3 regions of the Paenibacillus sp. RS8 genome follow, and region 1 is predicted to be linked to each of the others. Evidence: riboswitches for the same ligand, from Rfam matches in the RefSeq annotation. Region 1 holds a riboswitch; each other region holds the start of a gene.
The links. Region 1 has a riboswitch for cobalamin ahead of ACDZ28_RS12970 (DUF4430 domain-containing protein). Riboswitches for the same ligand answer to the same signal wherever they lie in the genome.

Region 1 (10,570 bases):
GCATTGGCTGTGCTGTATCACGCTTTCCGGCGCCTTGCAGCGGATATGCGTGAGGGGAGTCCGTGGACAATGCGCGAGCGTCAATCCCTATTAGGACTGGATCCTGATAGTTTGCGGGAGCGTGCGACGCAGCTAGTTCCGGAGAAAGACGGCCTTAGTGAAATGACGGGGCTAATGAGCCACGGACGTCCGTCCTACAATGAGCTGAAGCAGTTATCACTACGTGAAGCTGAACAGCAGCTGTTCGGTGACGGGGGAGAAGCTTATTTCCGCAATAATTTTGTCGCAGAGTCTAACCGGAGAGTAGAAGGTATTCATCCGCTTCGTGGATGGCGCACTATATTGGCGGCACAGGAAACAGCTACGCCAGCAATAACATTCTATCAGCTTGCGGAGTGGACAGCTGATCGCGATGAGGGTGGCAGTGTGCTGCATGCTTTACGTCAGCATATGACTGGACTGCGTTCAGCAATGGTCTCCGCACAGGATGAGCTTGAAGATCTTTATGCGGAAAGTGTGGAGCGCCAGCCGTTCCAGCGAGTGCCGCTTTTTGACAAACGAACGGTACGTAATTTCATTCATTATTTATTCTCAGCGGTTTATGGTAAAAGATATGAGCTGTTATGTATGGAAAGTGAGCTTGCGCTGTGCAGTCGTTTGGAATCTGCGCTTGAGCAGCTTCATGTGGAAAGTGTGGCTCGTGTGAAAGCTATGGAGACGCTCGAAGAAGAGCTGCGTATTACTGTGATGGACAGCATTGGGCGAACGAACGAAACCACTGGCCAGAACGTGATGGAATACTACCGAGTCGTCACAGAAGAAGTGATGAAAGAGATCGAAACTCGGCGTGGCCCAGGGATTTTCTTCAGTGAGAAGTATATGGGCAGCATTTCTAAGCTCTTAGAGCAAGGCAAAGAAGCGGTAGCGGAACGCTTGATTAGCATTTGCCAACGGGAAATATTAACGGCAGATCCGTTTGCCCTATCTTTCGAGGAAGAGCTTCTGCGGCGTGCGAATGTTGCGGCTGCTTATGAGAACCGCCAGGTTCTATCGAAGGAAGAGTTGTTCAAGCGTCTGTATCATAATCTGGAGGATGGCGCGACGATCAATGTTCGTCTGTTCGAATACACGCAAGAGCATCGTCATGAGGAAAAATATTTCTTCGGAGACAGTGCATCTGAATTCCTGCGCTACGCATTTGGTGTGGATGAGACGACTCGCATTTACCGCTTAGGCTTCGTGCATGAGCAGCGTAGAAGTGGTGTTGAGAAGCTAAATCTGATGGGCGGTTTCCATTTAGAGGATCTGCTCTATTACCGTAATGGTAAGGTTTATTATGAAACGTATGCTCAGAATGGTTATCAGCTTCATGGATTGAGTGAGGATCAGCTTCCCGAAATGCGTTGATGGCGTCGTAATAGATAGTAGTCTCAATTTGAGTCTCTTATTGTACTTTGTGCAATAGAATCATCGGATACAGCCTTTAATTAGAATTCTATTGTATTTAGTACATTAGATTTAAGAAGATATCTGAAATAGGGACATTTCTCCTTATTTCCAATGCACATTATGCAATAGAATTGAAATAGATGTGATTTCTGTTCCATTCTATTGCACAAAGTGCAATCTGGGGGATGATAACACATCCGGGTAGCCCGTTTATCAGGCAGCATAACCCCCGAACAATGTTAAAAACATCGGAGTACAATTCAGGTTTCTCCCGGAAAGGAAGTATAAAGATGCAGCGAAAAATCAATCTGCTCCTGCTCTTCTTCAGTCTGATCGGCGGCGGGGTCGCCTTTCTTTTTGGAGAGTGGCTGCTAAGCTGGTACAATGATATGCCTTCCATCTTGCTCGTAGGCATTTATTTTGCCATAGTAGCGCTCGGTATCGGTATCGGTTGCCTGCTAGCGGAGATGATCTCGCCTCGGTTAAACGGAGCCTCATGGAAGCAGCGCTACCTAGGTCTATCCTGGAAGCTGCTGCCAATAATGCTTGTACTTGCACTTGGGGTAGGTGCATTAACGGAGTTTGTTTATGAGCTGAATTTTGGCGGTGTGAAGCCGATTAAGAATGTAGTTATGGCTATCGATGACTCTGGCAGTATGGCGCAGAGTGATCCTGATAACAGCCGTTATTCAGCCGCTAAGGCGTTAATTGCGAGAATGGACAATGACAATCAGGTAGCGGTGGTGACATTTAACCACGAAGCAGTAGTCGTCCAGCCGTTAACACCACTCTCAGATTCGCAGAATCGTGAGAAGGTGCTGACTGCAATTGATAATTTGAAGCCAACTGAGGGTGGCACGAACATTAGCGGTGCGATTTCGGAAGCACTTAAAGAGATAGACAGTGACGGCAAAAAGAATCAGGGCGCTATGGTCATTTTGCTGTCGGATGGCGTAAGCAATTTCGATACTTCACGAGAATTGCAGACCTATATAGATCGTGGAATTGCTGTAAATACCATTGGTCTGGGGATGCAGGATCCTGCGGGTACCCAGTTGCTGCAGGATATTGCGAAAATAACAGGCGGTCACTATTATGATGTGACAGATACGACCCTTTTGGGTGATGTATTCCAGCAAATCTATGATCGTTTGGGAGATCGTACATTGCTTACGGTGCGCAGTGATGCTACAGCAGATAGTCCATACTATGCTGCAGTTCGTATTTTGTCGCTGATGCTAATCGGTGCTGGACTTGGACTCGGACTTGGCATTATGTTTGATAATCGTCATTTAGCAAAAAGCTTCGGGATTGGCGGCGTAATCTCAGGGTTGTTCGCAGGACTTGTTCTGGAATTCGGACTTAGCGGTCATAATTTCACTGATGGACTTATTCGCCTCCTAGCTGTTCTTATATTGGCTGCAATCATCTCATTATTTACAGGCGTCATTCCGGTAGGAGAAGGACGTATTTACCGTAATAAAAGAAATAATGCAGCGTCAACTCCAACGTCAGAAAGCTTTCCTGGCCGACGGAGAAATCGGAACAGCAAAGGATTCTAGTAGTTGAAAGGGGCTTACAGTAATGAGGTACGCCGAGGATAATGTTTCCGCTCTGGTAATAACGGATGTGACATCTCAAGTGGATGACCGGTTCTGTGCGCTGAGATGGCGCTGGCCGGACGGCGTGCAGGCAGTGTACATCCACAAGACCTCCGCAGAAGAGGCTTCCATGGGAACAGGAGATATTCCGCCGGTCGGAATGAAGCTTTATACTCGTGAGGAATACAAGTCTAACAATGGATACCGTGACCGATTGGATGAGATCGGCCTAGTCTCCTATACCATATTTGCTCGCCTTGCTGAGAACGGAGAGACACTGCTGGTGAGGCAAAGTGACGGTGCGAACCGTGTGGTGGTCAGTGCAGGCAAAGCCAGAATTTATTATTCCATTCAACAAAAAAGAGGATTATTCGGAAAACAAAAGACCGTACATATGGCAATTACGGCAGAAGTTCCAGTAGCCCGGGATGTCCTCTGTTATGTTAAGAAACGGGGAGGACATCCCGCAGGGAAAGAGGATGGTATTCTCTTTCCCTTTGTGCAAGATTTCGCCCCTGGACGAAACGTACTCCCGCCGATCGAGATCGGTAAGGATGATTTTGTACGCATCTTTTTCACCGATGGTCCTAAGTATGGGCTTTATTACGAGTTGGTGCCGGAGTAAGATATCAGTCTACGCGTACAAGCGAATGTTGGACATTGCCTGTCCGTAGCAAGATACGCAGATACAACTTTTGGGAGGATGAGTAGATGTCTTTTTTTAGCCGTTTTATGAAAAAGAATCAGCCGGAGCCAAGGCCGCTTTTTTACGATATAGTGTGTCCTTATTGCTTCACCAAGTTCTCTCCGGAGGATGTGGTCTTTCGGGCTATGCATAGCCGAGAGGACGATGAGAATTACGCGCTGGGCGAGGATGACGCCTTAAATAAATACCGTGAGCGCTTTGGGCTCGATACGGTGGATGACATAGAAGCGATCATTAATCCGGCGGATATTCCGGAAGAATACCATCATTATACCGATCATGTGTTAACAGGGCTTACGGATCGCTATGGAGTGCTCACACGCAGACGCCTTTGTCCATCCTGTCATAACGAGCTGCCTGTGACTGCAGGCAAAGTTCCTAGTAACATTATCTCGATTATCGGTGCTTCCCAAGTCGGGAAGTCGGTGTATATGACCGCGCTGATTCATACCTTGCAGCATACGACAGCAGGTCATTTTGATGCCGCTTGTATGCCGCTTAATGCAGAGATTAGCCGCAAGTTCCGTACGCTATATGAAGAACCGCTTTTTGAGCGTGGGGATCTGCTTGCTTCTACTCAAAAGGAAAAAATGCAAGAGCCGTTTATTTTTCAATTCGTCTTTAAGGATGAAGAGAAGCCGCCGCTGACACTCGTGTTCTTCGATGTAGCAGGTGAGGGCATGGTGGATCAGGATTATCTGGGACTACATGGTCAGCATATCAAGAACTCTGCCGGTATTCTGTTTATGGTCGATCCGCTGCAAATCCGTTCGATCCGTGAGAAGATTCATATTAATATCGGCGATCGTCCGGGAGAATGGGTCTCGCAATATGACGAGCCGCGTGACGTTGTGCTGACAATGTTCGGTGATTTTATCGCCTATCAGGAAAAGAGCAAAACAGACATTCCAACAGCAGTCGTTCTTGCAAAAAGTGATATGCTGCATTCGCTGAAGGATGAGGATGGCGATTACATCAAGTCTAACAGTAATGTATTCAATAACTATGTTCATCGCAAAACATTGAATATGGATGAGTTCCATAATATCGACGGAGAGATTCGCAGATTTATTGGTAAAGTGGACAGACCTTTTAAAGATACGATGGATGTTTACTTCTCAAATACGGGCTATTTTGCGGTATCTGCTCTGGGCAGTAATCCTGTAAATCAGAAGATTGAGGGTGTGGTAAGCCCGATTCGCGTAGACGAGCCATTTATTTGGCTGCTGCATAAGCTGAAGTATATTGAGGGGAGCGACGGCCCGTGAATGCATTCTCAGGGTCTAAGATCGCCCAACAGATGTACACCCGCGAACGCCGCGGATTGTTTCGTTCCACAGAAGGCTTTGATACGGTAGCGAAGTCGGACAGTCTAGACAATAATTTTATCAAAAAAACACTGCATCCCTTCTGCCTCTATGATGCTCCAGCTGAGCTGGCCGCGCGCGGAGAGAAGGATGAGTCTGTATATCCTAGTGCGCTGCACCTGTTCCATGCAGAGAATGGCGACACAGTCATTGGGATGAGTCGTTATCAAGCAACGGATTTTACGGGCCAACGCAGCGCTTTTTTCGCACATAACTTTGTAGTTCCTGCCTCACGATCAGAAGAGATTGTTCAGAACTACGGAGATTGGCTACATGCTGATTCCGCAAGAAGCTATGACGGAGAGCTAGGCGGAACCTTGCCGGAGCTGTCTGATATTCCAGTTATACGTACGGATCGTCGCCCTGATCCTATAGCGGGCTTACGCTTGTTAGGAATTAATGAAGGGATATTTAAGGCATTGCTGCAAGCGGTGATGCTCTCTGTGGCAGGTAAGAAAAAAATCTATATCGCCCTTAATGTATCTATCACGGAGTTGTCCGCACGTGCGGTGGAGCTTACAGAGATTTTATATAGCGTGCTGCCGTATGAATTCCGCCGTAGATTAGGCGTGATTACGTATGCCAATGAACCGCAAAGCCGTAAATATATTCATCTTAGCTTTGTGGAAAAAGGTTCGCTTCGTCCCGGTGATCGCAATATCGAGAAGGATTTCACATTTGATTTGGTTTCAGGTCGGATGGGGAATGTGGATTTTGGAGAGTCTCGTCAGCCATATGCTGATTTGGTTTGGAAGCTGTTACTTCTAAATCCAGGGGATCTTGACGATTTCGTAAGTTTTGCTGATCAGATCCTGCGTGGAGAAAGTCCTGAGCATAAGCTATCGCTCGCTTTTTATAATGAGTTAGCTGTATTTTATGAGATTGAGCAGGGGAATGAGCATTTATATACAGAGAATAAGAGCGCGGTGCTAAGCGGATTGCTCTCTTACCTTAAGGCGGAGGGTGCTATTCATTCCAGAATCCGACTGAACGATATTTTCTTGGAGCGGTTCGACCGAGAATTTGATTTAGTCCGGCAAAGGAATGTTCCAGAGCCTGCTATAATGGAGTGCTTTAAAGATTATTTTGTGCTCAAGGATCATAATTACAAAGCCAGAATCGTTGATTATTTCATTAATGGAATGCTTCATAGCGTGGAAGCGGGACGCAAAGATGTTCTTAATGCAGCTTACGGGATCATTGAAAGTAATGATGAGCTAAGTGCTGCGTTTTTTCAACGGGTAATGTCTGAATCGTATTTCCGCAAGCAGTTATTAGAGCCTTATATGGAGTCAAGACTAATTGCTGCATCTAAATCTGTGGACATTCTGAATTTTGTACTCCATTGGGGCCGTTTTCTGCCAGCTGCGTTAGAGCAACCTTTTGCTCAGGATGCAGTAAGGGATTACTTGCTGGAAAAGCTACAACTGGAGACGGATCCGGTTGCTGCGGTGGCGGAAATTCATAGCACTGTAGATAAAGCGGAGAAAGATCGACGTAGAGGGACAGGCGTATCTCCTAAAGTACTCTCGCTCATGCAGGATCTTGCAGCATCTGCAGACAGATTCTTGCTGAATCGGCTATCTCTTACTGAAATGACGCAGGAGGACTTATTAGAGGTTGTTTTCTTACGTTATGGCAATGTTGTGGATTGGCAGCCGCCACTAGATAGAATTAGCAAGCAGAAAGAAAATGCACTCCGCGCTGCTTATCGCTGGTTTGGTGAAGAGAAGCCGAATGAAGAGATATTTGCAGGCTTGTCTCCGAAGGAGCTGGATGATGTACAGCTGCTCGGTCGCCGTTTACTAAAGGAAGCTCGGGTGTTAGAACCGTTTGAACGTCTTCCACTAGCTTTCTACTACACGAGTCAACGCGAGGGTGGTCCGCTGGATTATGACGCATTGCTGGAGTTAGTTAAGCATAAAGCTGGTAACGACAAGGATGTGATCTATCGATTCTTTGCATGGTCTCAAGGAAATTCTTTATTTACGATATCGAATAAAAAGCTTCACCCGGGATACCGCCGGGCGATTCTGAAGTATTTCCAGAGCAGTGACCGCGAGGCATTCAAGAATCGTGAATTTCGTAAAAGCTATGTCGCTACAGCTCGGCCTGCTCTACAAAATGTCTACAATGAGGCTCGCTCCCAGCTGGCTTCCCCGCTGGCGCGCTGGATCAGCCGCAGCCGATTTCGACTCCTGATCTCCGGTTCCATCACTGGCATTCTGGTGATTATCGCAATTATCGTATTCAGTATGCTGCGTCCGGAAGATCCAAAGACGGCCCTGCCTGGGACAACCCCTGCACCGACACCTGTTCAGAGTGCAGGCAGTATGCTTCCTCCGGCTTCCGTATACCTGAAGGATCTAGGTACCGAAGGAGATAAAGGAAGCAGTGTATTGGTGTTCACGTTTGCCAACGCGGATGATTGTGTGCAATTTAATCCGACGGAGATTAGTTTAATGACTTCATCCGATGTAGTGGATAAGAGCTTTAAGGTTGCTGCTAGCACTGGGACTTGTTCAGTGCCGTCAACGGATGGAGACTTATCTGGCGATACGAACGCCGCTGATACGACTGCGGGGACGGCGGAAGGCGTAGATGCTACTAATACTGCAGACGAGGCCTCTCCATCTCCTACACCTTCCTCTGATGCAGAGGGCAGCACAGTTGTGCCGTCCGCGACAGCTATTACAGAAGGTGAGCAACCTTCCTATCAGGTGGAGGTTACTATGGAGCCGGGTGCGACAATCGTCGAGCATAGCATGATCAAGGCTGGTAGATTTACGTTGATCGTAGATCCCGCTCCAAAGGATACAACGGGTGTTAACTCAAGTGCTGAACCTTCAGCGACTGCAAGTCCGGAAGGAACAGCCGAATAAAGTAATTTCTGATCAGCAGGACGATACCGAAAGGTTTGGTTCTGCTGTTCTTTTTTTGTTGCTCATACAAAGCTTTTCTATAGACATGCTGTGTATTAATAGATATGATTATGAAAATAAGATAATACATATTGGAAAAGGTGCAGACTCCCCTAAATCAGAGTCTGCTTAAAAGGGAAGTCCGGTGTAAAATTCCGGCGCGGTCCCGCCACTGTAAATGCGGAGCGTCTCTTCTATGAACCACTGTCAGCAGTTAGGACGGGAAGGTGAAGAGCGGCAATGAAGCATTAGCCAGGAGACCTGCCTTTTTCGTGAGCGTTTCTATTCTTCGTGGGGTAAGAATGTGGAACATATACAGATAGACTGTGTGGTCGTAGAGGTTCACGCGCCCCAGCCTCGATTTGTTATCTTCCCGGGCCGCCCTTCATAGGGGCGGTCTTTATGTTGTGCGCTCTTATTTTGTGTAGTATCCATTCCTTTAAAGAAAGAGGCTGAACAATGAAGAAAATATTCTCCTCCAGGTTTTTTGTACTTGGACTGGCCGTATTCATGGTCATATCGATTCTTGGAACATCTCTTGCTCCGGCAGGAACCATCTTTGCGGAGGCGGGCGTTAGCTCCGGGCAGGAAGCATCTGGCGATTCTGCTGCTAATGTAGAACGGATTAATGTTGCGGATGCGACCTATACGGCTGCGGAATTTATTTTAAAGGGTGGCGTGCAGTCGGATTGGCAAGCGATTGGACTGGCTCAAGCGGGATACAAGCTGCCAGTAAGTTATCGAGCAGCTCTTGAGAAAAAGGTGAAAGATGCAGAGGGGAATTTCGCGAGCGTAACGGATTACGCGAGAATCGTACTCGCAGTAAGAGCAATAGGAGCCGATCCTACCAGCTTTGCTGGAAGCGGAACAAGTCCTGGCTATAACTTAATAGAGAAGATCTATAATCATGACAAAATCAGTGGACAGACGCTTAATAATCCGGTTTATGCTTTGCTCGCACTGGACTCAGGGAAATATAATATTCCTAAAGATGCGAAATGGACAACGGATAAGCTTCTTGCTGAGATTCTTTCCAAGCAAAATCAAGACGGTGGCTTTGCCTTAACTACAGGCGCCAGTGAGCCCGATATGACAGCAATAGCTTTGACCGCTCTATCGGCACATAAGAGTAATCCGGAAGCTTACACAGCAGGACTACAAGCCGTATCTTGGTTATCCAAAGCTCAGGATAGCCATGGAGGTTACGGAGATAGTGCTGAAAGTGCAGCACAAGCTATTCTAGGTCTCACATCCTTTGGTGTAGATCCAAGTGGGTTAGAATATACCAAGAATAAAGTGAGTTTGATCGGTAATCTACTGAGCTACCGTCTCGCTGACGGCAGCTTCGCTCATAGCCGTGGCGGAAGCAGCAATATTCTAGCTACAGAACAGGGCCTTCAGGCGCTTGTAGCCTACAATCTACTTCATAAAGGCAGCAACAGTAAACTGTACGATTTTTCTAAGTCATCCGTTCAGAATGCACTTATCTATGCACCGATTACTGTAGAGGGTCCTGAGAGTACTTTAGCACAGGGATATGGATATGCTGGCAACGTATTAGGTGCACTAGAAAAGCTGGCTCTTCAGACGAAATTGCCAATCACGAATCCTTCCGGTGCTTATGTCACTGGAATTGGAAGTATTCTGGCTGGAACCTATGGCGGTTACGATGGTTGGATGTATGTTGTATCCCGTAATGGTCAATGGATTAATCCAGATGTTGGAATGAACGATTTTGTGCTTAAAGATTCAGATCAGGTTCTGGTCTATTATGCCGGAGATGATACTAAACTTGTTGATTCGGTAACGGTGTCCAAGCCAAGCCTCAAAGAGGGCGATTCTTTTACTGTAATAGTGACTAGTAAGACATGGAAATGGGACGCTGTAACGAATACGTCCTCTCCGGTAATCGCCAAAGCTTCTGGCGTTCAGGTCCAAATTGGAAATCGCATCGTAACAACGAACGCAAAAGGTGAAGCGTTATTCTCAGGGAATGTTCCAGCAGGTGACTACAAGCTGACTGTAACAGGCTATCGTGAAGGAAAAGCACCATCGATTGCTAAATATACTCAAGATCTAAAGGTGATTCCAAAGAATGTAACGGCTTCACTTACCGTTGAAGGTCCGCAAGGCCTGATCGGTGAGGGGACTTTAAAGGCTTCCAATGCGCTTGAAGCACTGCAGCAATTGGCGGCGTCTAAGGATTTTAAAGTAGATATCACGAAATCGTCGTATGGTAATTTTGTATCTGGCATTTATGGCATTACGCAAGGTCTTTATGACGGTTGGTGGAGCTTCGTTGTATGGCGCAGCGGAGAATGGATCTATCCTAGTGTGGGCATGGACAGCTTTGAATTACAGGAATCCGACCGTGTTCTTGTCTATTATGCCGGAGAAACCACACAGGTTGTTGATACTGCTGTTGTATCTCCTGCACAGCCGAAGCCGGGTGAAGCTTTCACAGTAACAGTTTCTCAGAAAAAATGGGTGTGGAATAAGGATACCTTTACTTCCGATCCAGTGACT
Region 2 (10,570 bases), 140 kb from region 1:
TTCATTGGCTGGAGATTTGCCCGAGAAAACAGTTTACAACACTAGACACGCATGATGGTATTGGTGTGGTGGATGTAAAGGATCTTTTAAGCGATGAAGAAGCAGAAATGACAAGAGAAAGTCTCTATAGCCAAGGAGCTAATGTCAAAAAAATATATAGTACCGAAGCATATAACAACCTTGATATTTACCAAATCAACTGTACCTATTATTCAGCACTTGGGAATGATGATCAGGCTTACTTGCTGGCGAGAGCCATCCAATGTTTTGCACCAGGAATACCGCAAATTTATTATGTGGGACTATTAGCTGGAGTGAATGATATAGAGCTTCTGGAAAAGACCAAAGAAGGACGGAATATTAATCGGCATTATTATACCCAAGATGAGATTGATGCTGAGGTGAAGCGCCCGGTTGTGCAAAAGCTCTTTAACATTTTGAAATTCAGAAATAGTAATCCAGCCTTTGATGGAGATATTCAGATTGAACAGTTGGATGAGAATAATGTGGTGATAACTTGGAAAAATCTGCAGAACGAAGCGAAATTGGAAGCGAATCTGTTAACCAAGGCATTTACGATTTCGCAAAAAGAACGGTCAGCAGATTGGGAGATGGTTGTACTGTAAGGGAATATCCAGTGTATTAATGAATCATGTTAAAATAGGGGGACGCTAAAACGCGTTCTTCTTTTTTGTGTGAATAACCTTATAGAAACGATGGTGGGTATGAAGATTGAGTACGACAATCAGGTGATCGAGTTTAATGTTCAATATGGAAATGGCAAGAAAATCTCCATTCATATAGATTCTTCAGGGCGTATAACACTCAAAGCTCCCAAGAAAACAAGTGAAGAGACGATTAAAAGCGTGGTTGAGCGTAATGGCAAATTAATAGTGGAGAAGCTGCAGAGCATTGAAGCAAACAAAGAAACGCCAAAGCTTAAAGAGTATGAAGACGAGGGCAAGTTCTTGTATCTGGGCAAATATTATTCGCTGCAAGAGCTAATAGAGACAGGGGATTTAAATGAGGAAGAGCTTAAACTGAAGCTGAAGAAGTTCTATTTTGCTAGCTGTAAAAAGATTGTAGGCGAACGAATTAATAGATATCAGACGCAGCTTAGAGTAAAGCCTAAGACCATTGACATTGTTGAGTCTAGAACCAAGTGGGGAAGCTGTAGCTCAGATAAAAAGCTAACCTTTAACTATCGCTTAGCGATGGCTCCAGTGGAGGTTATCGATTATGTAATCATCCATGAACTGTGTCATTTACTTCATATGAATCATGACCGCTCTTTTTGGCGAAAGGTTGGAAGCCTCATGCCGGATTATAAGGAGAAGGAAGAGTATTTAGCTAGATATGGGCGTGCTATGACGCTGTGATCATCAGGGTGTAATTCAAGTAGACCATTTTCTGGTGAATAAAAGAAAGATAAGAGGTAAAACTATTTCCACTAATAGAACTGGAAGAAAATTAAATGCGGAGGTAAATGATGACACAGAATAAAGGAAATTCACAACGCCAGATTCGAACTTCAATTCTTTGTTTGATCTGTGCCTGCACCGTCCTATTAAGTGGCTGCTCTAAAGCTGCCAATGAAACCACACAAGTAACTCCAACGCCTACAACAGAAGCCACTGCACCTGTGGCTACGAACAATGCAACAGAACAACCCAATGCATCATCCGGTACCAATACAGAGGGGCTTCCGGCGGATGTTAGCGTTCAGAGAGTCATTAAGGAAGTCACTTTAAAGGATGGATATCATAAAAAGATTGAGCTGCTGACTGACGGCGGCAAGCGGGTTACCATTACGGATCCGAGCCAAAAGATTGTTTTACAGCAGATTGAATATGATGGAAAGATTACTACGTCTAATGGTAAACAGGTTACCGTTAAAGTCGAAGGTGGGGGAGAGCAGACCCTAACCATCCCCGATCATGTAGTGATCGAAGATGAGGATAAGCTTGGATTGATGCCAGGTGTTGATATCGAATGGACAGTGAATGCCGAGGGGCAAATCGAAAGTGTTGAGCTGGAGGATTAAAAAGATATCGGGGTGGCTAGATGAAATTTCTAATCGTACTTGGCAGTATAGTGGTACCCATTGTCATGCTAATGATACAACGGAAATGGATAAAGTGGCGCATTGTATTTAATGTGGCTTCTGTGTTGTCTGCGCTTATCTTAGGTAATATTTCTGCCCTAGCCATATATGAAATATTAAGGGATAACACAGTATTTATGACTTCGATCCATGCGATTTTTTTGAATCCAATGTTCCTTTTAACGGGAGCCTATCTTGGAGTATATCTGGTCTATCGCTTGATGTTGATGACGTATGAAGAAGTTTATGTATGATGTAGTTAAAAATAGGAGTGTCCCCATGAAGGGACACTCCTATTTATGTTATACAGTGAAAGCTAAGAAGACTTTCCTACAACACTAGTGCCACTCTTCGTGATCTTGTAAGTAAGGATATCACCATTCCAGAAGTGGAATTTCAAGATGACCTCTCCGTCTTTAACATCTTTAAAGAAGGCTGGGAGCAGCTTGATTTCTTTTGTGTTATAAGACGGTGAGAAAGTATTGCCGAACTCCTTGAATGGAGTCCAATCTTGAGGGCCTGCATTGCCGCCAGCGGTATAGACAGCCTCCATCGTGGCAAGCTGGTTGCCATTAAAAGTAGTCGGAATCGCAAACGATTCAGTCGTACCTTTGGCATCACTTAATTTGGCAGTGTCATTCACGATGATCTTTAGTCTCCACGCAACGCCTTTGTTGAATTTCAGCGTTAACACAGCATTTTCACCGTATTTTTGGGAAGCTGTGAGCTTTTTAAGTTGGCTGGCCTTGAGTGTAAGCTCCTCGCCATTTAAGGTGTAATCTTTGCCTTTAGTTAGATATTTGCCATTTACACTAATGGTAGTAAGCTTATTTCCGTTTAGATTAAGCTTCACTTTGGTGTCTTTGATGGTTGCACCTTTTTTAAGATAGACCAGATCGCTTTCGGTACTGGAGGAACGTTCCTTCAGACCGGACATTAATACATTGTGCAGCTCGGAATCGGACCACTTATATGTTTTGCGGTTGAAATGCTGCCCATTATCCCAGAGCATAGAGGTCATTTTCTTTTCTTTTAAATAATAGGTAAGGTACTCGAAGAATTTCAGCTTCTCGCCTTGTTCAATCACACCTGTATCTTTATCGAAGCCCAGTAGTCCAAACTCACCAACGATAACCGGAATTCCTTTAGCTACGAATGTGTTGTAAACGTTATCAAAAGTTTGGGTGATATCGTTTTTTGTATCTTTTTCAAACGTGGTATAGCCGGCGATATTCACACTGAACGGCCAGAAGCCATAGAAGTGAACGGTAGCAATTATATTCGGATCGTTGAGAGCTATAATCGTTTTGTAGAGCTGATCCATTCTAGGCTGCGTAGGAGAAGTCTCTAATGAAGGTAGAACTAGCGGACGTACATCATTCTTTCCACCGGAGTTCCGAACGATTTGATGGAAGGAAGTGTTGAGTTCTGTAAGCATTTGCTCCATCTTCGCTTCATCGGTGCTTCCGCCATCTGTGAAGCGGGGTTCATTGATGCTTTCGAACATCAGCTTATCGGATTTATCCTTGAAGCGGTCCGCAATTTGAGTCCATGCTGCGTTATAACGCGCGAGCGTTTCATCATGCTTCTCTTCCATATGACTTACCCATAACCAGGAGTCGTGATGGACGTTAATCATTACATAAAGCTTGGCGTCCAGCGCCCAGCCGACCACTTCTTCGACACGATCGAGATAGGCTTTTTCAATGGTGTAGTTCGGTGCTTCACCTATGTGTGAATCCCAAGTGATAGGAATCCGGATACTTTTGTAGCCCTGTGCGGCAATTTTCTTAATCAGTTCTTGGGTCACACGCGGATTTCCCCAGGAGGTTTCATCCTCACCTGTAGCATCTAGAGTATTGCCAAGGTTCCATCCGGGCTGCATATCGTCTACATAGGATTGGATTTTACTCTTTGGTGCTGCTTTAGCTTGTTGCTCGTCCTTGGTAGCAGCGGCGGCAATGGATGAGAACAAAGAGAGCAGAAGAGCGGTAACAAGGGTCAATGATAAGAAGGATTTCTGGATTCGAGTAGTCATTGAATTCTCCTTTGTAAGATCATTTTTGAGGATGCTTAAACCTGACCTTTCCTCAAGCACTTTGGTACGTAGATGAACACTGGCACCTCCATTTTTTTGTTGTAAACGCTTACCAAATACCCTAACATAGAACATTTGTAGTGAGTACCTTACTAATTTGTGGTAAATTCATATGGAAATTAGTGATTTGAATTGATCCCAAGAGTGATGGAGGAATAACCAGTGAGCAGATTTCATTACATAGGCTCGGCTACAGAGCTTCCGTTAGGAGAAAGAGGCAGTGTACTGTCAGAAAAGACATATGATGAAGTGAAAAATTCACCAGAGTATAAGAAACAAAGAGAGGCTCTGCGCCTGCAAGGCATAATTCCTTTGGATGACATTGCAGATCTATCTCATTTAAGAGATGAGGACTGTCTTGTATATGACTCGGAAGAAGATGCAGCGGGTATTTTTATAGAGGAACTTGGGTATTGGAACGATGAGATTCGCAAGCATTTTCGGAGTCCGTTTGTGTATCGGATTTCACCTAATTGGGGTAGCTTCTCTGTATCCCCTGAGCTAAAGAATACTCTACCGGGTTCGTATAACGCCTCACTCAAGTGTTGCCTGGAGTTATTTAAACTTATGACAGATATCGGAGTAGCTGGCACCGTGTTTGAGCTTTATACTTGCTGGGCAGAGGAGGAAGGGCACCCACGTAATAAAAAGTATGACCGAATCTTTGATTTGGCCTCTTTGTCACTGGAGGATGGTTTTGAGCTGAGAGAAAAAGAGTATATTGTGGTTGAAATGGTTTGATATTCAATAGATTTATCTCCAACTACTTGTTATACAAAAAACAAATATTGCATGACAAAAGCATCTATATTAGATATGATGAAGCATGGAAAAATTAATATTAGCAATAGGTGCCAATTATGAATGTTTCGGAAATACAATCATAGATTGGTTAAATGGAAAGCGGGTGTGAATCCCGCGCGGTCCCGCCGCTGTGAAAGAGGAGTCCTTGCAAGGTACCACTGGGAAACTGGGAAGGTAGCAAGGGTGATGATACTTGAGCCAGAATATCAGCCTGTTTCTGATACACCGTTAAACTCTACGAGCGATAGAGAGGTGTTTGATATAGTATATGCCTGCTATTGTTGCGGTTCACTATCTTAAACCTCTTGACGTTATGTTGAGTGGTTTTTTTGTAGTGCTAAAAAAGTTTATTCTGTTTTTTATCATAGGAAAAGAAGGGAAGGGTTATGGAAACATGAAGAATAATAAGTTTTTAGCTTGGTTACTCATTGTAGCTGTATTTATCACGACGTTCTCTACAAGCGTAATCCCGGCTCATGCGAATGAAGCAATTGCCGATAGTGCAGTTGTAACAACAGAGGTTGATCAAGCTCTAGTAGAGCAGATTAATGCGTTAGTACAAGAGCCAGATACAGAGAAGCCTACGATTTTGATAGAAGGTATACAAGATAAACAGGAAGTATCCAGTAAAGATGTAAGCTTCAAAGTAGTGGTTACAGACAATGTCTACAAAGACATTATTCCAGTAGTAAAGCTGAACCAAGTCGTTCTGTCAGCTACTAATGGTGAGTACAAAGCATCTCTTAACCCGGGTAGTAACGTAATCGCAGTAACGGCTGTGGATGGCGCAGGAAACAAAGCAGATAATGTAACCTATCAGGTTACTTATAAAATCACTGCCAAAGAACAGTTAGATAAAAGCTTGGCCTACATCGTTAACACCGTAAAGAATCCGTCATTTGGAACAGGCAGCGGAGAATGGTCGATTCTTTCTCTAGCACGTGCGAACTACAAAGTACCTAACGGTTATTACAATCTCTATTACAACAATGTAGTTACGAAAATAAGTTCGATGATCAAAGAGGATGGAAAACTCGACGCTAACAAAAGCACAGAGAATTCCAGAGCGATTCTAGGCCTTACCTCTATCGGAAAAGATATCACGAATGTTGCAGGTCATGACCTAAGAAATGCACTCGCTGATTATCAATATATTCAGAAGCAAGGGAACAACGGTCCCATATTTGCTCTGATTGCACTAGATAGTTATAACTACGAAATTCCAGTATTATTCCCTGATCCTGATGAGAAGGGAGTAATCTATCAAAGCACAAGAGAAAACCTGGTTCAGTACATCTTGGATAGAGAAGTTAAAAAAGGTGCAGCAGATGCTGGAGGCTGGGCATTAGGTGTAACCAAAGCCGACGTCGATATGACCGGGATGGCGATGCAAGCACTTGCACCTTATTACGCAAAGGATCCTAATGTAAAAGCTGCCGTGGATCGAGCGATCGCATGGTTATCGAGTGTACAAAATGATCAAGGCGGATTCACAAGCTGGGGAAGCACAAGCAGTGAGAGCATCGCACAGGTTGTTGTTGCTTTAACTGGCGTAGGCGTAGATCCGCACAGTGACCCTAGGTTTATTAAAGAAGGAAATTCACTTATAGATGCTTTACTTAGCTTCTCTGGGCCGGATGGTGGATTCAAGCATATTCTCACCGGTAAAGTAGACGCTATGGCTACGGATCAAGGTACATATGCACTCGTATCCTATGATCGTCTGATTAATAATAGCAAACGTCTCTATGACATGACTGATGTTCAATTAGAACAGCCTACTACCGTTGTAGCAAAACAACAATTAAATAAAAACCTTGCCTATATCCTAAACACTGTAAAGAATCCGTCATTTGGAACAGGTAGCGGGGAATGGTCAATTCTTTCTCTGGCACGGGCCAATTACGAGGTTCCAAGTGGCTATTACAATCTTTATTATAACAATGTAGCTACTGAAGTAGCTAAGCTAATGAAGGATGGAAAACTCGACGCATCGAAAAGTACTGAGCATTCCAGAGCGATTCTAGGACTTACCTCGATCGGAAAAGATATCACGAATGTTGCAGGCTATGATCTAAGAAATGCACTTGCAGATTTTCAATATGTTCAGAAGCAGGGGCTTAATGGTCCTATATTTGCACTGATTGCCTTAGATAGTCATAACTATGATATTCCTGTAGTAGAAGGCGTTACAGATCAAACCACAAGAGAGAAACTGGTTCAGTATATTTTAGAAAAAGAAGCACCAACTGGTGGATGGGCGTTATTTGGTACTAAAGCCGACACCGATATCACCGGAATGACGATGCAAGCACTTGCACCTTACTATGCAAAGGATCCTAATGTAAAAGCTGCTGTGGATCGGGCGGTTGCATGGTTATCGAGTACGCAAAATGATCAAGGTGGATTTACAAGCTGGGGAAGCACAAGCAGTGAGAGCATCGCACAGGTCATTGTTGCTTTAACTGGTGTAGGCGTAGATCCGCACAGTGACCCAAGGTTTGTTAAAAAAGGAAATTCGCTTATAGATGCACTGCTTACCTTTGCTGATCCGGATGGTGGATTTAAGCATATTCTCACTGGTAGAGTAGATGGTATGGCTACGGACCAAGGTACGTATGCACTTGTGTCTTATGACCGTCTGATCAATCATAGTAACCGTCTTTTTGATATGACTGATGTGGTAATTGAACAACCACCTGTACAACCAGAGGGTCCAAAAGAATTCCCGTTACCTTCTGGTGATAAGCCGGAAGTTAAAATCAATGATGATGCTCATGATTATATCGTTCCGATCAGCGCCGGAGACAGCAACAAGGAAATAACGGTAGTTATTCCTAAAGACCAACAATCGAAGGTTAGTGTTAGTTTACCTATTAACAGCGACCTTCCTCAGATTGAGGCTGCCAAAGGTGACGTATCCGTAGTCATTCCTAAGGGTGCAAAAGTTACAAGCGGAGATGCCTCTGCGATTGAACTGATGTCACCTTTAACAGGCACAGAAGCTGCACTAAAAGATAGTCTGAATCAGATTATTTCCCAGGATAAGAAGCTGGAGAGCATTATTCATGCTTTTTCCATGGGTGGCAGTGCAAGAGTAGAATTCAGTCAATTTATTACGTTAACCTTTAAGGACCTTAAAGGAAAAGATGCAGCTTATATTCAAAATGGTACACCTCATGCGATTCAAAAATTTGCAAGCGATGACTTAGGCTTTGCAAGCGGTAAGTCTGAGTATGCCTATGATAGTGGAAATGATTTAATCGTAAAAACTAATCATTTCACTGATTACATTGCGTATTCCTCCAGTGCAGTACAAACGCCTGGTGGTGACGGTAATGGTGGCAATGACGGTGGAGGAACCACTCCATCGAAGACATACGTAACCCTATCCGTGGATAAGCTTACGATTAAGAAGGGATATGTTGTTCCATCTGTACAGGTAGAGCTACAATCTGGTGACACAGTATGGTCTGTACTAGAGAGAGTGCTAGATAGCCGCGATATCGACTATAGATATTCTTGGAACAGTACATTTGGAAGTGTGTATGTTGAATCCATAGCTGGCGATGGAGAATTTGACCATGGTAGCGGTAGTGGATGGATGTATAATGTGAATGGAAATTATCCTAATTATGGTGCATCTTCATATAACCTAAGCGCTGGGGATAGAATTCAGTGGCGTTATACTACGAATTTGGGTGCGGATCTAAATGCACCGATGCCAACCCCATCTGCGACACCAAAACCAACGCCTAAACCTAGCGGTACTCCTGCTCCTGGTGATGTAACTAATCCAAGTGTTCCGAATGTGAGTCCATCTCCAACAGCGACTCCTAATGGCATTGAGCAACTGTATAAAGACGCTGATAAGATCTCATCATGGGCGTTCTCAGCGATTGAAACAGCTACAGTAAAAGGGTACATCCAAGGTAATAATGGTCAAGTGAATCCGAAAGATCATATTACAAGAGCAGAGTTTACTAAGATCCTAGTTTCTGCATTAGAACTTGATATTAAGAGTGACAAAGGCATTACCTATAAGGATGTCGCTCTGGGTGATTGGTTCTATCCTTATGTGAATGCTGCGCATAAAGCAGGGTTAATTACAGGCTTTAATAATGAATTTAAGCCAAATGACAAGATTACTCGCGAGCAAATGGCAGCCATTATTGTCAGAGCATTATCAATCCCGGCTACGAAGCCAGGTACAGCTATTAAAGATATCAATACCGCGTCCGCATGGGCTAAAGCAGATGTGGAAACCATTGTTGCCACCGGACTTATGTTAGGTGATAATAATCAGTTTAAGCCTAAAGAGCTTGTAACGAGAGAAATGGCAGCTGTTGTTGCTACTAGAACCCATGATTATAAGAGTGGCGACAAAGCGGTTAGTCCATATATTCAGAACACAGCAGCCTTTTTGCAAAAAACAGTAACAAACCCGGTCATCGCCTCGGTTGGCGGGGATTGGACAGTGTTCGGGCTGGCACGTTCTGGTGTGAAGGTTCCAGATAGTTATTACGCTAAGTACTATGCGAATGTAGAAGCAACCCTTAAAGAAAAAGCTGGGAAGCTGCATAGCGTAAAATATACGGAATATGATAGAGTTATTTTGGCATTAACTTCAATCGGCAAAAATATTGATAAAGTGGCGGGTTATAACCTACTGGAACCGCTCGCGGATTTTGATACTGTAATCAAGCAAGGTATTAATGGACCTGTGTTTGCGCTGATCGCACTGGATAGTAATCATTACGACATTCCAGTAGTTAAAGATGTAAAGACGCAAACAACAAGAGAGCTGCTCATTGATTACATTTTAGGCAGAGAGATCAGCGGCGGGGGATGGGCATTAGGCAGTAATGCTACTGAGGCTGATCCGGATATCACTGGGATGGTTATTCAAGGCTTAACCCCTTATTACAAAACGAATGCCAAAGTAACGGCTGCTGTAGATCGTGGAATAACTTGGTTATCCAAAACACAAACAGCAGACGGCGGCTTTGCAAGCTGGGAGTCTACGAACTCCGAGAGCATTGCTCAGGTGATTGTAGCTTTAACTGGACTTGGTATAGATCCGCATAAGGATTCCAGATTCATTAAAAATGGACATTCAGCGGTAGATGCGTTGCTTGGCTTTGCTGCAGCTGAAGGTGGTTTTTATCACGTGAAGCAGGGTGGAGTAGGCAACGGAGGCGCGAAACCAGGAGAAGTAGATCTTATGGCTACGGATCAAGCGATGTATGCACTGGTTGCTTATGATCGGTTCGTTAAGGGTCAGACGAGTCTTTATGACATGACAGACGTTAAATAGAACTATATTTAGAAGAGATAAGCAAGGGTAGCGTGTATACCCTTGCTTATTATTTAAGGTGGGGAACTTAAGAAATGAACAAGAAAAAATGGCTAACAGCGATACTAATTAATGGTGTGTTGGCGATTGCCTTCTTTTGGGGCGGGAATTATCAGAAGAGCCCGAACAAGGTTGCGAGTAACATTGCAGAGTCTCAGGTTGTAGAATCAGACAACACGGCTTCGAATCAGAATGTTGATGTAGAGCC
Region 3 (10,570 bases), 3.2 Mb from region 1:
CAAACAGCGGTCAACATCTACGCCGGAGCCGCTGGTCTGCCTTTTTGGAGCTATATTGCAGCTTCTGGCATAGGAAAAATACCGGGGATTGCCTTATACGCCTTTCTCGGAGATCATCTGTTGCAGAATCCCGGAAGTGCAATTACAGCCATCATTGTGTATGCCGCAGTACTGATTATTGCTGGACTGAGTTTGCGTCCCCGCTCTCAAGAAGTGAAGAATCATCGTTAGTGAAGAACTATTTGCTCGCAAACTGGCAGGCAGTTAGTATTTGCTTTATAATTAAATTGTGATCTATTTAATTGCATTATGTGAAATGGAGGGATATCAATGAGTGAACATCAGACTAACCATATAAATACCAAGACAGAAAAAGCAACCTTTGCAGGCGGATGCTTCTGGTGCATGGTCTCGCCGTTCGAAGAATTGCCAGGTATCATTAGTGTCGTCTCTGGCTATACCGGCGGTCATACTGTAAACCCGACCTATGAAGAGGTTTGTTCGGAAACGACAGGACATGTTGAAGCTGTACAAATTACGTTCAATCCAGATATTTTCCCTTATAGCAAGTTACTTGAGCTGTTCTGGCAGCAAATTGACCCTACCGACGCAGGTGGACAATTCCATGATCGCGGGACTTCTTACGGAACAGCGATCTTTACCTATTCGGAGGAACAAAAACAACAAGCAGAAGCTTCCAAGGCAGCTCTGCAAGCAAGCGGTCGGTTCTCTAGTCCGATCGTAACCCCGATTCTCCCGGCAACCACCTTCTATCCTGCCGAAGAATATCATCAGGGTTATCATCGTAAGAATCCAGGCCACTACAAACGTTACCGTAAAGGTTCCGGCCGAGAAGATTTTATCGAAACTCACTGGACACATAAAGAGGACAAACAAAGCTTGAAAGAACGTCTAACACCACTTCAATATGAAGTCACTCAGAATAGTGCAACAGAATCACCTTTTCGGAATGATTTCTGGGATCACCATGGTGATGGCATTTATGTAGATATCGTATCTGGTGAGCCGTTATTCAGCTCGCAGGATAAATACGATTCCGGTTGCGGCTGGCCAAGTTTTACCCGTCCGATCAGGGACTACGCTGTGAAGGAAAAGACAGACCTCAGTCATTTGATGGTTCGCACAGAAGTACGCAGCAAAGTAGCAGACTCTCACCTAGGTCATGTCTTCGACGATGGTCCCGGAGAAAACGGGCTACGCTACTGTATAAATTCAGCAGCATTGCGATTTGTACCTAAAGAGGATCTAGAGAAAGAAGGTTATGGAGAGTATCGCGTGCTCTTCCAGTCTGCCTAATTTTCAATCTTCTGCACAAAAGAAAAAATATCGTCCTTTTATTAGAAAAGCCCTCAATCCATGTAATACGGGACTGACCCCATAACGTGAGACAAATCAAAACACCTTCAAAAGAATGGAACCTTGTCGTAAGATAAGGAGATCATCTTGGAGGTGTTTTTGCATTGGCAACCAGAGTAAGTTATCCCGTGGAAATAAAGATGAAAGCTATAGAAATGAGATTAGCAGGCGTACCTGTGAAAGAGGTTATGGAGCAGCTCGGAATACGGAATAAGACACAGCTAAAGACATGGATGAGATGGAATCGAAATGGTGAACGGCATCGTTTGCAGCAGCCGGTGGGTAAACAGTACAGCTATGGAAAAGGTCCGGAGGACTCTTCGGAGCTCGAAAGAGTAAAGGCAGAGAACCGATTCTTAAAACAACAATTAGAACTGCTAAAAAAGTACGAGGAGTTGGAGAGGAGGTGGAACCAGAGGCCGTTATTGCCTGGATCGAATCCATTCGAAACGAAGTGACGGTGTCTGAGGCTTGTAGATGGCTCGGAATCGCAAGAACGACTTACTACCGCTGGAAAGCAGCTGTGGGGACAAAGCATACAGACAAAGTGGTGGAGAAAATCCGGGAGCTTTGCATCCGTCATAAATTCCGCTACGGGTACCGGAAAATCACGGCGCTCCTTCGGATAGAGCAGAGTATAAATCACAAGCGAGTCCAGCGGATCATGCAGTGTGAGGGGCTTCAGTGCCGCGTGAGGATGAAAAAACGAAAGGTGACTGGGCAATCTGTACACTCCTTTGAAAATCTGCTCAAGCGACAGTTTCATGCAGAAGCACCTCTGCAAAAACTCGTCACGGACATTACCTATTTGCCATTTGGCGGGAAGATGTTGTACTTCTCCAGCATTCTAGACTTGTACAATGGTGAGATTGTGGCTTACAGTATAGCAGATAAACAAGATACCTCTTTGGTGTTGGATACGTTAAATCAACTTCCAAAGCAGGAAAAGATGTTGCTGCATAGCGACCAGGGCAGCGTGTATACGTCCTTTGCGTACCAGGAAGCTGTAAAAGGAAAAGGCATTACCATGAGCATGTCCCGTAAAGGAACGCCCGCTGATAATGCCCCCATTGAATCGTTTCATTCCACCCTAAAGTCTGAAACGTTCTACCTCGAAGATCTCACATCTACAACGACTGCAATCGTTGTAGAGACCATTCGAGACTACATCATTTACTATAACTCATTTCGAATTCAAGCGAAACTAAATAACCAGTCACCGATGGATTTCCGGCGACTGGCTACTTAAACTTGTAAGGTGTTTTGATCCCTGTCTCACAAACGGGGGTCAGTCCCTACCTTGGATTGAGGGCTTTTTAATTTCATAGCGCCTACTCTTTCTCTGAGTCCTTATTAGCCTTCAGATCATCTTCTGAAGCTGCCTCCTTGATCTCTTTTGCCGCAGGAATGATTTGCTCTCTGTTCAGCTCCTTATTTCGTTGACGCATCCTCTCGGTCTGCTGCTCCCGACGCTCGCGAATATTTTTGCGGGAAACTAGAACGACAGCTAGGATAATGGCTACTCCAATTAGTATCGGTAACGCTCCTGCAAGGATAACGACAATCCACTGAAACATAACAGATAGTGCATTCAAGCTTCCTTTTAGAGCATCTGAAGCACGTTCCAGTAACGGTCCTTGCTCTTCCTTCTCTTTGACAGCAATGCTTTCATCCGTCTGATACACTCTCAGTTCTACTGTAGAGAATGATACATTCTGATTAATATATCTCATTCTACCTTTAATCTGCTCAATGGTTTCCTGAATCGAACCAAGCTCGTTCGCGAAGGCGACCAGATCCGTGGATTTCGTTGCTTTTTTCATAAACTCTGTATATTGTGCTTCCATTAACTGCTTGGCCTTCAAACGCGACTCCAGATCAACATACTCTTCAGAGACATCTTGTCCTTGAATGCTGCGCTGTAGAGATTCGTGTTTTACTTGTTCTAATTTATTCAGAAAAGGGGAGAATCCGGAGGCAGGCACCTTAAGGATAAACGTCCCACCTTGCTCGTACTGCGACATATTTTCATTAAACTCAATAATATATCCATTTGCCATGGTTACTAAATTACGTATTTCAGTCTGTGCTTTTCCATAGTCTTCTACTTCCATGTTAAGATTGGCTTTATAGATCAGCTTCTTGTTCAAGCCCGCTACTACATCACTACCAGTAAATCCTGCACTTGCTTGAACTGTATTGTCTGGTGTGGATCCCTTTACAGCCAAGTTCTCGCCGCCACCTGTTTCTGTCTCAGGAGCTGCCGCGGTACTCTGGTCCGCAGATGAGGCCATCGAGCTTTGCGTTTGTACCTCTGCTGCTGCATTGTTACTCATACTACCATTTTCTTTTGCCGAACTATCTGCCGCTGAATTCCTATCCGCTGAGCCACATCCCGCCAAGACCACCGCAAGAATTAATAAACATAAGTAATGCAGACCCCATTTGCGCATTCTCATTCCTCCAAAAATGTAATAGATACCGCTTGCACGGATCATAATATCGTTACGGAATGTCTTGTTCTAAGCAGATCTCTTCCGTCCCTCTATACTATGACGTTCCAAAACTTGGAAGGTTGCACTTAAAAATGGAACGAAAAACAGTTTCTTTTGAGTTATGCTCTCTAAACAGAACAAAAGCCGCATTTCTGCGACTCTTATAGTTTAAAGCTATTATATTTCGTGCCAAAATCAACCTGGGTTAGAAGCACTTTGTTTAATGACATACACGCCATCTGGTAGCGATCCGCTTAATAATCTCGCCGTGTAAATATCAACATCATAACTATTAGTACTTACAAGAACTGAAGAACCCTGAACATTAACATAATTCTTCTCTGTGATTACACCAAATGAGTTATTCATAATAGGTGTGTATTCCATCCAAGCATAGTTGTACGGATTCACTGATGCAGTTGTCGTGTTACTGCCACCATAAGTAATGGACCATGATGAGCCACCTGTAATACCAGCACTTACAGCTGTTTGTTTTGCGGTTACACCAAAGCTTGTATTCGCAATATAGCCTTGAGATACTGAATAGCTAATGTTTAACAATGAATTTACAGAAGCACTGTTATATACAGGCTGAGAGATTCTTCTAGTCAAACCACTTCTAGTAACATAGGAGACATAACCATTTTGTTGATAGGAGTAGATCGTAGTTTGGTAAGCATCTCTAGGTGCAATAGCAGGGGCACTTGCAAAGGAAGAATCCGTTTTGAACAGAGGTACACTTGCCAACAGCCCCTCGTTAGCAGCCTCTACAGCTTGTCCTTGCGCAAGAATGTCATTGTACTCTTCTACTGAAATTTCTGACAATCCCATATCTGAGGCTTTATAGACTTTTATGATATCTGATTCACTATTTTGAGGAGCTTCGTCATTATGTAAACCTTCTGCACCTGCATAAAACGGTAAGCACAAAATGAACATTAGGGCAAAAGGGAATAATAAGAACTTTTTCAATATCTTTATCCTCCAATATTTCAGATTAGGATCGGCCGTTCTCCACTGAAAATATTAACAGAATATTTTTGTAATAATATAGATATTTAGGATTATTTTCTATTTTTAGACTTGTAAGCAAGAGATGTCTTTTGTGTTTTTTTATATTTATTTGTATAAGTTTGTCGTACTTCCGTTATTGATTAACCCATTTGCTTACATACGTTTTATTTGATACAATTACCACGTCTAATCAAACAGAAAATACCAAATACCCTCTATTCATAATGAATGAGGGCGCGGCATGGTTCTGTTCGGACAAGCTCCACCTTGCTGAACAGAGCAGTTCATTTCATGATGCTGTCTATCACACCAAGGGGAGGTGAACCCTCATGGCAAAAGACGTAATTTGCGAAGTTAACTCCTGCACCCACTGGGCAGAAGAGAACAAATGCAGTGCTGATTCTATCTTTGTAGCTTTCCACAGCTCCCAAGAACCTACACGTGCAGAAGAGACAGATTGTAAAACTTTCGAAAGCAAATAAGGTGATGATTTGAAGGGACCCTCCACGGTTCCTTCTTTTCTTTTCTCATTCTATCAAGAATGAGAATTATTATCAAGTGGCTGAAATAAAAAGCCAGGGAGAAGTTCCCCGGCAAAAATTTATTGCTTTCCTCTTTCGCTATTAGGAGGCAGTAACTCCTGCCTTTTCTCTTGCAATAGCGGCTGCTCTTACCATGTTACGCAGTGCATCCTCTGTCTCCTGCCAGCCGCGTGTCTTAAGACCGCAATCCGGATTAATCCAGAACTGTTCTGGGTCCAGCACCCGCAAAGCACGATCAATATTAGCTGTCATTTCTTCTACAGCAGGAACCCGTGGACTATGGATGTCATACACACCAAGACCGATTCCTTTATCATATTCCTGCTCCTCAAAGCTGACGATCAGTTCCCCATGGCTACGGGAAGTCTCAATAGAGATGACGTCCGCATCCATTGCTGAAATGGAATCAATCATGTCATTGAATTCGCTATAGCACATATGAGTATGAATTTGCGTTGTAGCCTTCACATGATTTGTCGCGATACGGAACGACTTCACCGCCCAATTTAAGTATCCCTCACGATCTTCAGCTTTCAAAGGAAGTCCTTCACGGATAGCAGGTTCATCTACTTGAATCATCTCTATGCCTGCATCCTCCAAAGCTTTCACTTCATGGCGGAGTGCTAAGGCAATTTGATTGGCTACTTCTTCCCGACTAAGATCATCACGTACGAAAGACCAATTGAGAATCGTGACCGGACCTGTCAACATGCCTTTAACAGGAAGGGAAGTTAAAGACTGAGCATAGACACTTTCTTTAACAGTCATTGGCTCAATAAAAGCTATATCCGCATAAATAACCGGTGGCTTAACGCAGCGGGATCCGTAGGATTGAACCCAGCCATTACTGGTAAATAAGTACCCGTCCAGCTTCTCCCCGAAAAACTCCACCATATCGGTTCTTTCGAACTCACCGTGCACGAGTACATCCAGACCCAGCTTTTCTTGGAAGGTGATTGCATCTGCAATCTGCTCACGAACGAACCCGTCATACCGCTCCTGATTCCATACACCTTTACGCCATTTCAACCTTGCCTGGCGCACTTCTACGGTCTGTGGAAAGCTTCCGATCGTTGTCGTTGGCAGAAGTGGTAGCTGCCATTTCTCCTGTTGCACCTTAAGGCGCTCTGCAAAAGGCAGACTGCGTTGGTCTGGTAAATCTGCAAGTCCGAGAACTTGCTCTGCTACATCCTTACGGCCGCGTTCGGGAAGTGCACGGAAGGCTGCAAGAGCTTCGCGGCTGACTGTCAGCGCAGCAGTAGCTTCTCCAGTACCCTCTAAGGCTGCAGCAAGCAGGCCAAGCTCTTTAAGCTTCTCATCAGCAAAAGCTAATGCAGCCTTGACGGTTGCCTTCAGCTTCACCTCACCCTGAACAGTAACCGGAACATGCAGCAAACTGCAAGAAGGTTGTAGAATAAGACGATCAAGTGGTACATGTACACTCAGCTTCTCGATTAGCTGTAGCTTAGCATCCAGATCCGAGCGCCAGATGTTGCGTCCGTCAATAATACCCGCTCCCAGCCACTTATCCTCAGGCCAGCCAAGGCGCTCAATCGATGCCAGATTCGTTCCGCCATCATGGACAAAATCAAGACCTAAACCTTGTACCGGAAGCTTGAACAATGCCTCCAATGGTTCAGCAGCTTCAAAGTAAGTCTGCAGAATAATATTTAATCCAGGCACGGATTCAGCAATTTCTGTGTAAATCGAGTTAAGTAATGGTAGTTCTGATTCATTTATTCCTGTAACAATCGCTGGTTCATCGATTTGTACCCAGCTTACTCCTTCTTGCTTCAGTTCCTGCAATAGCTGAACGTAAACCGGAAGAAACCGAGCGGCAATCTTCGCAATATCCGCAGATGCAAAACCTTTTGACAGCTTAAGGAAGGTATAAAGGCCTAAAACCACAGGTTTCCCCTCAATTCCCGCTTGGGACTTGGCGAAACGGTATGCTTCCAGTGGTTTATTCTCCGTCAGGCGCGGCGTTTGTGCACCGATCTCTGGAACGATATAGTGATAGTTCGTGTTGAACCATTTCGTCATCTCGCAGGCGGTAGCCTCAGCGTTCCCTCTAGCCATCGCAAAATAAAGATCAAGCCCAATGTCGCCACCATCATACGCATAACGCGGAGGTACGATCCCGAACATTACAGCCGTATCCAACACATGATCATAGAATGTAAAATCATTTACCGGAATTAACTCAATGCCTGCCTCCTGCTGAGTCTTCAAATGCTGAAGTTGAATACCTGCCATTTCAGTACGGAACTCTTCCTCATTTATTTTACCTGCCCAGAAGGCTTCCAACGTTTTCTTCCACTCGCGGTTTTTTCCGATTCTTGGATAGCCAAGATTACTTACTTTTACTTTGTTCGTCACTTTGCAGCTCCCCTTCTCCATCTTCTTATTTTGGCTTGAAACCATAACATCCCTATTAAAAAGAGCGCCCTTCCCTAAAAAAGTCAAAGGGAAAGACGCCCATAATATACCTATGGTTCACGTCTAACACCTTCCTATCCTCCGTAGGTGAAGCAGTGCTGTTGAAACAGGCAGGTCTCCTGGCTAGCGGTGTCAGCATCCTTAGCAGTCTTCCCAGCAGTAGTAAATTGCCAGTGACGTATGTTGCTATGGACTCTTCCGTTACAGTGGCGGGACCGCATCGGCTTCAAACCGAATTTCCCTATTAAGCCTACCGAATTACTAATTCCCGGCAAGCACCTGTCTCCGATATTATCAAGCTAAAACGCCTTCGGCGTCCTTTTATGGACGGTAAGCGTTTATGCGAGAATTATAAGGGTAAAGTGAAACTTTTACTTTATCCATATAATTAATAAACTGAGTGTCTTAATCTGATGTCATCATACGTGAAAGCCCCCGTCATCTGCAATAGATGACGGGGGCTTCTGTTATATCGATTCCTTATAACGGATTTAGAAAAACACGAAATATACTACAGCGGCAAGTATTATCCGGTATATAGCAAATGGTAAAAGCTTAATCCGATTGATCAATTTCAGGAAGAATCGCATCGATAACAGCGCAAATACAAAAGCACTGATAAAGCCTGCAATGAAGAACGGCAGGGCATCGATGGTGAAATATTGCCAATTCTTCATTAGTGAGAGGAGACTGGCCCCTGCCATGATTGGAACAGCCATAATAAATGTGAAATCAGCAGCAGCACGATGACTCATACCAAGAAGGACACCACCGGAAATCGTAGACCCGGAACGTGAAAATCCTGGCCATAACGAGAAGCATTGGACAAGACCAACACCTAGTGCCTGCTTATATGTAATCTGATCGACACTCTCTGTTTGGATCTTCTTGGGTCCAAATAGATCCGCAATAATCATTAATACCGCACCAACTACTAGACCGATTAACACGGTGGATGTAGAGAATAAATGCTCATCAATATAATCATTAAACAGAACGCCCAGCACACCTGCCGGAACTAAACCTACAAGCACCTGTGTAAGTTTAAGATGTCCACCCTTTTCGAGCGGTGGTTGTTCTTCAGTTACAGGGTCCAACTGTTTACGACTGAAACGCTTTAAGCCCAACAGTTCAATGAACCTATTTCTAAAAATAACAACAACTGCTAAGATTGACCCCAGTTGTATAACCACTTTGAAAGTATTGGCTGTATATTGCCCAAATAACTCTGTCGATTTTAACCACATATCATCAACAATAATCATATGACCTGTGGAGGATACCGGAGCAAACTCGGTCAATCCTTCAACAATCCCCAAAATAATAGCTTTAATAATCGATAATAGCTCCATTTGTTCTCCTCCTTTTAATCATAACTTTTATCTATAAGTCCTTCTTCGTTCAACCTTCGGTGTTCATTTTCCGACTACGCTTGCGGAAGTACAAATACCCCAAAACTGCTAATCCCCCAGCAATAAGTACGTACACTACGTTGGAGTACATATCCATATACATGGCAATGTCTTCCCAGTTCTCACCCAATGCTGCGCCAATAAGCACAAGCAGTAGATTCCATCCCAATGTACCAATCGTTGTGAAGATCATAAACACGCCAAATTTCATACCGGACATCCCTGCCGGTATCGAAATCAAACTACGCACTAGTGGAACCATCCGACAAAATAATACGGTCCAATAGCCATATTTATCAAACCAAGCGTCAGCCTTGTGAATGTCTTTTTTGCTGATTCGGAGTAGACCGCCCCAGCGTTCAACGATCTTTTCCAACCGATTTACATCCAGCAAACGACCGATATAATATAGAATCACTGCACCCAGCAAAGAACCAAGCGTAGCAGCAATAATTACACCAGGGATGGTTAAATTCGTTGTGGTTGTCATGAATCCGCCAAAAGGAAGGATCACTTCGGAAGGAATCGGTGGAAAAATATTTTCAAAAGCGAGCATCAGGAAAATACCGAAATAACCAAACTGCTCCATAAACTCTGTAATCCATGCTTGCATTTCGTAACCCCCATTATTCAAATCAAGTTCTTCTTCAAGTTGCGTAAATAACGGCTGCGAATAAAAAAGAAGTAAAGTCCCTGGACAGCCAAATAGCCCATCAATACAGCCCCTGTCTCCACAGCAATTGATAAGTAGAACAACCGCTGAAGCGCAATAAAGGCAAACACACTATGCAAAATAGCAACCCCAACTGGCACAAAAAACAACAACGACAATTGAATCGTTACAATTCGGTTTAGCTCTTGATCTGTAAGTCCCATTTTGGACAATGTAGAATATTGATGACGATCATGATCTAGATCTGTGTATAGCCGGAAGTAAAGGAAGCTGCCTGCTGCAATGAAAAAGACAGTACCCACCAGTAAAGAAGCAAATAGCATCGTGTTATACAGTGTTCTCTGTATTTCAAACAGCGTGCCGCTAACCACAATCGCGTATGGAGAGTTACTTTCATAGGATCGTTTGCCTTTATGGGCAAGATCCGCCGCTATACCAACCGTTCGCGGGAAGTCATCCATATAAAATCCTGTATACAAATCAGTCTGTACGGGATCAATAGCCTTGTATAGCTCATCGCTGATCACAACTCCGCTGAAGTCTCCTCCATCCCTTCCATCAAGCTCCGGCAACAGATATTCGGCTATCGGAACATGCTGGGTATACCCCGTTTCACGA

Region 2: it holds a riboswitch for cobalamin, as region 1 does, so the genes downstream of both, ACDZ28_RS12365 (S-layer homology domain-containing protein) here and ACDZ28_RS12970 (DUF4430 domain-containing protein) in region 1, are expected to answer to the same signal.
Region 3: it holds a riboswitch for cobalamin, as region 1 does, so the genes downstream of both, metE (5-methyltetrahydropteroyltriglutamate--homocysteine S-methyltransferase) here and ACDZ28_RS12970 (DUF4430 domain-containing protein) in region 1, are expected to answer to the same signal.

What each region holds. Positions count from the first base shown of each region.
Region 1 covers NZ_CP168131.1:2,600,401-2,610,970, forward strand. The annotation lists gene ACDZ28_RS12945 (transcription initiation factor TFIID) at 1-1,407, shown strand, start outside; gene ACDZ28_RS12950 (VWA domain-containing protein) at 1,740-3,011, shown strand; gene ACDZ28_RS12955 (hypothetical protein) at 3,034-3,675, shown strand; gene ACDZ28_RS12960 (hypothetical protein) at 3,762-5,024, shown strand; gene ACDZ28_RS12965 (hypothetical protein) at 5,021-8,005, shown strand; cobalamin riboswitch at 8,127-8,328, shown strand; gene ACDZ28_RS12970 (DUF4430 domain-containing protein) at 8,504-10,570, shown strand, end outside.
Region 2 covers NZ_CP168131.1:2,463,503-2,474,072, forward strand. The annotation lists gene gtfA (sucrose phosphorylase) at 1-626, shown strand, start outside; gene ACDZ28_RS12340 (M48 family metallopeptidase) at 726-1,379, shown strand; gene ACDZ28_RS12345 (hypothetical protein) at 1,487-2,044, shown strand; gene ACDZ28_RS12350 (hypothetical protein) at 2,065-2,358, shown strand; gene ACDZ28_RS12355 (cellulase family glycosylhydrolase) at 2,421-4,142, opposite strand; gene ACDZ28_RS12360 (hypothetical protein) at 4,365-4,943, shown strand; cobalamin riboswitch at 5,035-5,236, shown strand; gene ACDZ28_RS12365 (S-layer homology domain-containing protein) at 5,401-10,323, shown strand; gene ACDZ28_RS12370 (DUF4430 domain-containing protein) at 10,398-10,570, shown strand, end outside.
Region 3 covers NZ_CP168131.1:6,491,969-6,502,538, forward strand. The annotation lists gene ACDZ28_RS30545 (TVP38/TMEM64 family protein) at 1-231, shown strand, start outside; gene msrA (peptide-methionine (S)-S-oxide reductase MsrA) at 331-1,317, shown strand; one part of gene ACDZ28_RS30555 (IS3 family transposase) at 1,482-1,770, shown strand; one part of gene ACDZ28_RS30555 (IS3 family transposase) at 1,770-2,626, shown strand; gene ACDZ28_RS30560 (DUF4349 domain-containing protein) at 2,709-3,830, opposite strand; gene ACDZ28_RS30565 (hypothetical protein) at 4,068-4,844, opposite strand; gene ACDZ28_RS30570 (DUF1540 domain-containing protein) at 5,216-5,368, shown strand; gene metE (5-methyltetrahydropteroyltriglutamate--homocysteine S-methyltransferase) at 5,510-7,828, opposite strand; cobalamin riboswitch at 7,959-8,165, opposite strand; gene ACDZ28_RS30580 (undecaprenyl-diphosphate phosphatase) at 8,359-9,219, opposite strand; gene ACDZ28_RS30585 (DedA family protein) at 9,269-9,892, opposite strand; gene ACDZ28_RS30590 (FtsX-like permease family protein) at 9,910-10,570, opposite strand, start outside.